Regions from separate parts of the Cellulomonas sp. NPDC055163 genome, predicted to be linked through region 2. Evidence: riboswitches for the same ligand, from Rfam matches in the RefSeq annotation. Region 2 holds a riboswitch; the other holds the start of a gene.
The links. A riboswitch is a leader RNA that binds a small molecule or an ion and turns the genes downstream of it on or off. The one in region 2 is predicted to bind cyclic di-GMP.

Region 1 (3,268 bases), on a different contig from region 2:
CTTGCGCAGGTACTCGTCGTGCTTGCCGTTGATGATCGAGCCGAGCGAGTACTCCGGCGCCTCCGCGGAGATCGCGCCGACCTGGCTCTGGCTCTCCCAGGTGAGCAGCGGGATCTGGCCGCGGCTCCACGCCTCCTGGACGGCGTCCGGGCGGAAGTCGGTGTCCCACGACTGGAAGTAGCCGCTGACGTCGGCGTTGCGGTTCACGGCAGCCTGCACGCCGTTGAACTCGCCGTAGTCGAACGGGCTCTGCGTCGTGTAGAGGCCGAACAGCTGGCTCGCCGCGACGATGTCCGCCTTGGTCATCGACGCGGTGACCGGCGGTGCCTGGTAGCCCTTGGGGTTCTGCACCTTGTAGTTGAGCTCGCCGAGCTGCTTCTTCAGGTCCGCGATCTGCGCCGTGGTGACCTTGCTCGCGGCGTTCTGGCGCTCGCGCGTAGCCTTGAGCGTGCCGTTGACGAGGTTCGCGGCGTCCTGCTGCTTCGCGGCCTCGGACTCGGCGCGGCCCAGCTCCTGCTGCGTCTGCTCGAGCTTCGCCTCGAGCTCGGTGATCTGCTTCTTCAGGTCCTCCGCGCGAGCGAGCTGGACCTTGTCACCGGCCTGGGGGCGCGGCGCGGTGAGCTTCGCCTCCATCTCCTCGAGCTGGGAGCTGAGGTCGCGCGAGCGCGCCTGCTCCGTCTGGAGGGCGACCTCGGTCGCGCTCGGCCCGTTCCACACGTACTGACCCTGCGGCGACAGCAGCGCGACGGCGCCGACCGCAAGAAGTGAGACGGTGATCACAGAAGCGAGCACGCGATGGCGGCGCGTGAACTTGAACGGATAGTCGGAAAACATCTGCGGGTGCCTCCACGGCGATGGTCTTCACGGCGCGCCCGGGAATGCTGTCCGGACTGCGTGCGGGTCGTGAGCACGGGTGCTCGTCGGGCGTGAGCGCAGTCGCACGGGTGTGCGGCCGTCGCGTTCGACATCGCCGTGGAGCCCCTCCCGGGGTCCCGGCCGTGCCGGAGCGCGACGTCCGTGTCGCTGTGCGTGTCCTGCTCCAGCACGGTGACACCGTGCTGACCTGCGACGATGGGTGAGAGACAGCGTCGTCGCGGGCTACCGGGGCCGTGGGGGTGTTTCCGTGCCGGGTCGCCCTGCCCGGTCGTGCGGCGGCGACCGCGCCAGACGGCCCAACCTCGGCGCCGGCGTGCGGCCCCGAACTCGGTTCCCCCCGGAAGCCCTGTGCGGTAGGCCCTCATGGTGCACAGGAATCACTCGAAAGAGCAAGAACCCTGCACGGATCACGGTCGTATATCCGAATTGCCCGGGTGCACGCCAGTCACGGCCGGTGCGCACCAGCGTCGCATTGGTCCGCTTTCTGGGACTGGATTAACACGATCAGCGGACGTACGCTCGTCGAGTCCACGAAAAGGCAAACCTGCCGCAAGGCAGCGACGCAAAGCCATGGGGCCCACGCGGTCCGCCAGGCTGCCGAACGACAGGGGATCCCCGTGCAACGCCGCCTCCCGGGGCAGGGCCGTGCCGTGCCCGCGCCCAGCTCCACCACCCGAGCCCGCGCCACCCGCTCCGGCGCGACCGGTGCCGCTCGTCGCCGCACCGCACGCGCGGTCCTGGCCACCGCTGCTCTCGCGGGGCTGCTCACGGCCGCCGCAGTGGCGCCGTCAGCCGCCGCCAGCCGCCAGGTCGTCGAGCCGAGCCCCACGGCGTCGCCCACGCCCTCGCCGACGCCGAGCCCGACGCCGACGCCGACGGCCCTGCCCACGCCCGGACCCACCGCCGAGCCGACGCCCGGCCCGACGCCGGAGCCGACGCTCAGCCCCACCCCCTGGCCGTCCACCGAGCCCACCCCCGACGCGTCGCCCCGGCCCGGGGCCGCGAACGACTGGGCCGAGGACGCCCTGACCCCCGACGACGGCCTGCTGTTCGGGGCGTCGGTCGCGAAGGGCACCCACGCGAGCGTCGACGCCGCCGTCTCGGCGTTCGAGGCCGGCATCGGGCGCAAGCTCGACGTGCACCGCTGGTACGCCCTGTGGGACGAGCTGCCGTCGACGCCGCTGGCGACGACCGTCCAGCGCGGCCGCACGCCGCTGCTCTCGGTGTCCTCGAAGCGGATCGACGGCACCAAGATCTCGTGGGTCGCGGTCGCGAGCGGCGCCCACGACGCGCAGATCGTCCAGCACGCCCAGGCCGTCAAGGCGCTGCGCGTCCCGATGTACGTGTCGTTCCAGCACGAGCCCGACTACTCCCCCGGCTTCGGCGACCCGGCCGACTACCGTGCCGCGTTCCGCCACTACGTCGAGGTGTTCCGCGCGCAGGGCGTGACCAACGCCGTGTGGACGTGGATCGTGACGCCGACGCCCTTCGCGCCCTCCGCGGCGGTGAGCGCCGACGCGCTCTACCCCGGCGACGACGTCGTCGACCAGGTCGCGCTCGACGCCTACAACTGGTTCGGGTGCTCGTCGAACGGGCAGGCGGCGTGGTCGTCGATGTCGCGCGCCGCGTCGGCGTTCCGGGCGTTCGGGCAGGCGCACGGCAAGCCGCTCGTGATCGCGGAGTGGGGCTCGGTCGAGGACCCCGCGGTGCCCGGCCGCAAGGCCGCGTGGCTGCGCGAGTCGATGGCGACCCTCGAGTCGTGGCCCGAGGTCACGGCGGTCCTGTACTTCCACCACCACGGCAGCTGCTCGTGGTTCGTCGACTCGACGCAGAGCGCGCTCGAGGCGTTCGCGGACGTCGCCGACTCCCCCGCGGCGCACACGCGGGCGTCGGCGTTCCTGCAGACGTCGACGACGCACGGGACGGCGCCCCTCACGGTCACGTTCGACGCGTCCCGCTCGTCGGGCGCCGGCGGTGGCGCCGGCGAGCACCTCGCGAGCTGGTCGCTCGCGTACGGCGACGGGACCACGGAGAGCGGCGCGGGGGCGCCGCCGGCGGCGCTCACGCACGTGTACGGGCCGGGCGACCGCAGCGCGCGCCTCACGGTGACCGACACGGCGGGCGGCACGAGCACCGACTCCGTCGCGATCACCGCGGCGGAGCCGCCGACGGGGACGCTCGACCAGAAGGACGTCACAGACACCTCGGCGTCGCTCTACGCCTGGGTCGACCTGCACGGGTACGCGGGCAGCGTGCGCTTCCAGTACGGGCGGACGCTCGAGTACCTCGGGGGCGACTCGACGGTCGCCGTGCCGGCCGTCTCCTACGTGAAGACCACGAGCCAGCCCGTCGCCGGGCTCCAACCGGGCACGACGTACTACTGGAAGGCGAC
Region 2 (3,268 bases):
CACGCCCGCGGCGGCGAGCCCGCGGATGAGTCCGATGGCGTTGTGCCCGGACGCGGTGACGACCGCGTCGGGCCGCTCGGGGCGGCGGAGCAGCTCCCGGGCGGCGTCCTCGCCCGCGGCCTCCGACCAGTCCCGCGCCACGACGAGCAGCTCGTCACTCGGGGCGAGCCCGTGGGTGGTGAGCGCGTCGCGGTACGCGAGGTGACGCTCGTGGTAGTCGTACTGCCGCAGGTCCCCGACGAAGCCGATCCGGCTGTGCCCGTGCGCGCGCAGGTGCTCGACGGCCTCGTGGATCCCGCCGTGGTTGTCCGGCAGCGCGACGGGCGCCTCGACGCCGTCGACCCGCTGGCTCGTGAGCACGACGGGCTTGCCGAGCTCGAGCATCCGCGCGAGGAAGGCCGCGCTCGCGCTCAGGGCGATCGTGACGACCGCGTCGGCCTCGTCCCACGCCACGGACAGCGCGGTCTCGCCGACGACCGTCTCGTCGAGCTCGGGCTCCTCCGGTGCGGTCTGGGCCACGACGACGCGACCGCCCTGCGCGGTGACCTCCCGCACCAGCCCCGCCAGCAGCTCACCGTGGTAGAACCCGCCGATGTGGCGCGCGAGCGCGAGGACGGTCCAGGTGTGCGGCACGTGACTCCTCCGGGTGCGAGCCACGTGTGGGCTCCTCGGGAGGACCATCGGCACGTACGGGGGTGACTTGAGCGGAGAGCCGCAGGTCAGGGGCCGTGCGGGGGGCTTGGGCGGCCCGGTGCGGACGCGCGGGGACCGGTCGTTCGGCGACCGCGCGGCCGGCGGCTGGGGCGGGCGACCCGTCCCGGTGGCGGCGGGGGGAAGCGGCGGGGGGGGGTGACGCGGCCAGGGGACAAAGCGGATGGTGACGCGGCCGGGCGTGACGTGCGTCTCTGCGGCGCGGGAGTGCGCGGACAGCGTTCGGGCGCCTCACCCGCACAAGATGAGGCGCCCGTCACCCGCCGTGGTCACCTGGCGACCCGCCCCGCTCGCGCCTGGGCGTTGGGTCAAGGGTAGGACGAATCGGCCAGGAGGGCGAGAGATCGTCACGGATACGTCTGCTCCGGCCCAACGCGGGCCCGCGTTGCGGTCAGGATGCGCGCCGATACGCGCCGTGTTATAGGCGCCGTCGAAGCGCGTCGATTCACCCGAACGGCCCCCAGGCCGGGTCGTTTCACCCTCGGGGGGTTGTTGCGAAGTTGTCCGGGTTCATGCATAGTTGAGGACGTCAGCGAGAAACGGCAAACCCGCCGCAAGGTGGGGACGCAAAGCCACGGGGCCTCAGGGGTCAGCCGAGCTACCGAACGACAGGAGAGTTGCCATCATGGCCATCACCACCCCCAACCGTTCCGAGTCCACCTCGATGCCGGGCGCTCTGCTCACCCCGGGTGAGGTCGCAGCGATGTTCCGGGTCGACCCGAAGACCGTCACGCGCTGGGCGCAGGCCGGCAAGCTCTCGGCCGTCCGGACGCTCGGTGGGCACCGCCGCTTCCACGAGAACGAGGTCCGCCAGCTCCTCACGGGCGTTCCGCAGCAGCGTTCCGACGTCTGATCGCTCGGCCGCGCGTCGCGCACAGCCTTCTCGCCGAAAGGCCCGGGGAATATCCCCGGGCCTTTTGTCGTGCACCCGTCCCATTCACGTGACCTGGGCCACGTCGATGCGCGGGCGTTGTTGGTGAACCGCGGAGGTGCAGGCGGCACGGGCGCGGGGGAGCGAGGACGGCGGCGGGCCGGAGGGGAGCACCGGGCCGCACGGTGTCCACCCCCGACCGCCGGAGTGCCCGAGTCGGACAGCCCCGCATGAAACAATCGTGGGCATGGCGATGAGAGAGATCCGCACGGTCGGCGACCCGGTCCTGCGCACCCCCTGCGACCCGATCACGACCGTCGACGACCGGGTGCGCTCGCTCGTGACGGACCTGCTCGAGACCGTCGACCACGAAGGTCGGGCCGGCCTCGCCGCCAACCAGATCGGCGTCGGGCTCCGCGCCTTCTCGTGGAACATCGACGACGAGATCGGCTACGTGCTCAACCCGCGCATCGTCGAGCTGTCCGAGGACTACCAGGACGGCGACGAGGGATGCCTCTCGGTGCCCGGCCTCTGGTACCCGACGAAGCGCGCCTGGTACGCGCGCGTCGTGGGCGAGGACCTCGACGGTCATGAGGTCGTCGTCGAGGGGACCGAGCTCATGGCTCGCTGCCTGCAGCACGAGGTGGACCACCTCGACGGGTACCTCTACCTCGACCGGCTCGAGCGGTCGGTGCGCAAGAAGGCGATGCGCGCGATCCGCGACCAGCTCTGACACCGGTCGCGGCGCCGGGCGGGTGCGCCGGGCCCGGGGCAGGCCCGGCGTCGCCGCCGCGGTCCCGGTCCGTGATCCCGACCTATCGGGGCGAACCGTGACCGAACGCCCGGCGGGCCGGTGCACGTCCGGGTGGCGGGGCCGGATTCGCTGGCGTCCGGGCGACCGGATCATGCATGCTGTCACCAGCACGCCGCGAGGCCGTGGTGCACTCCGTTCGCGGGACGAGGTCGTTGGGGAAGACGAACCTCGAGCCGTCAGGAGGGCGACATGGCAGGTGCGATCACCCGCGGTGTACTTTTCGTGCACTCAGCGCCACGTGCGCTCTGCCCCCACATGGAGTGGGCGGCAGGCAACGTGCTGGGCACACGCGTGTCCCTGGACTGGACGCCGCAGCCCGCGGCGCCGGGGATGTACCGGGCGGAGCTGTCTTGGCAGGGTGCCCAGGGGACGGGCGCGCGCCTGGCCTCGGCGCTGCGCGGGTGGACCCACCTGCGCTACGAGGTGACCGAGGAGTCGAGCCACGGCACCGACGGCTCCCGCTGGAGCCACACGCCCGAGCTCGGCATCTTCCACGCCCAGACCGACGTGCACGGCAACGTCGTCGTACCCGAGGACCGCATCCGCGCGGCCCTCGTGCACGCGGCCGACCCGGCTCGTCTGCGCGCCGAGCTCGACCTCGCGCTCGGGCAGGCGTGGGACGACGAGCTCGAGCCGTTCCGCTACGCCGGTGCCGGCGCGCCCGTGCGCTGGCTGCACCGGGTCGGCTGAACCGCCGGCGACGGCTGCCACGCCCCCGACGGCAGACCCGTCGGTCCCGGCTCACCCGCTCGCGACGGCCGACCGGCCGACAACGGCTGGGCCGCGACGCCGGCGGCGCCACGCACGACGACGCCCGGTCGCCGCACCCTCACGGGTCGCGGCTGCCGGGCGTCGTCGTGTGCTGTCAGGCC

Region 1: it holds a riboswitch for cyclic di-GMP, as region 2 does, so the genes downstream of both, ACWFNE_RS01190 (hypothetical protein) here and ACWFNE_RS07850 (BldC family transcriptional regulator) in region 2, are expected to answer to the same signal.

The regions. Positions count from the first base shown of each region.
Region 1 covers NZ_JBSGSU010000001.1:263,694-266,961, forward strand. The annotation lists gene ACWFNE_RS01185 (glycosyl hydrolase) at 1-834, opposite strand, end outside; cyclic di-GMP riboswitch class I at 1,404-1,478, shown strand; gene ACWFNE_RS01190 (hypothetical protein) at 1,527-3,268, shown strand, end outside.
Region 2 covers NZ_JBSGSU010000003.1:356,962-360,229, forward strand. The annotation lists gene ACWFNE_RS07845 (EAL domain-containing protein) at 1-633, opposite strand, end outside; cyclic di-GMP riboswitch class I at 1,243-1,317, shown strand; gene ACWFNE_RS07850 (BldC family transcriptional regulator) at 1,376-1,564, shown strand; gene def (peptide deformylase) at 1,830-2,315, shown strand; gene ACWFNE_RS07860 (DUF3145 domain-containing protein) at 2,586-3,086, shown strand.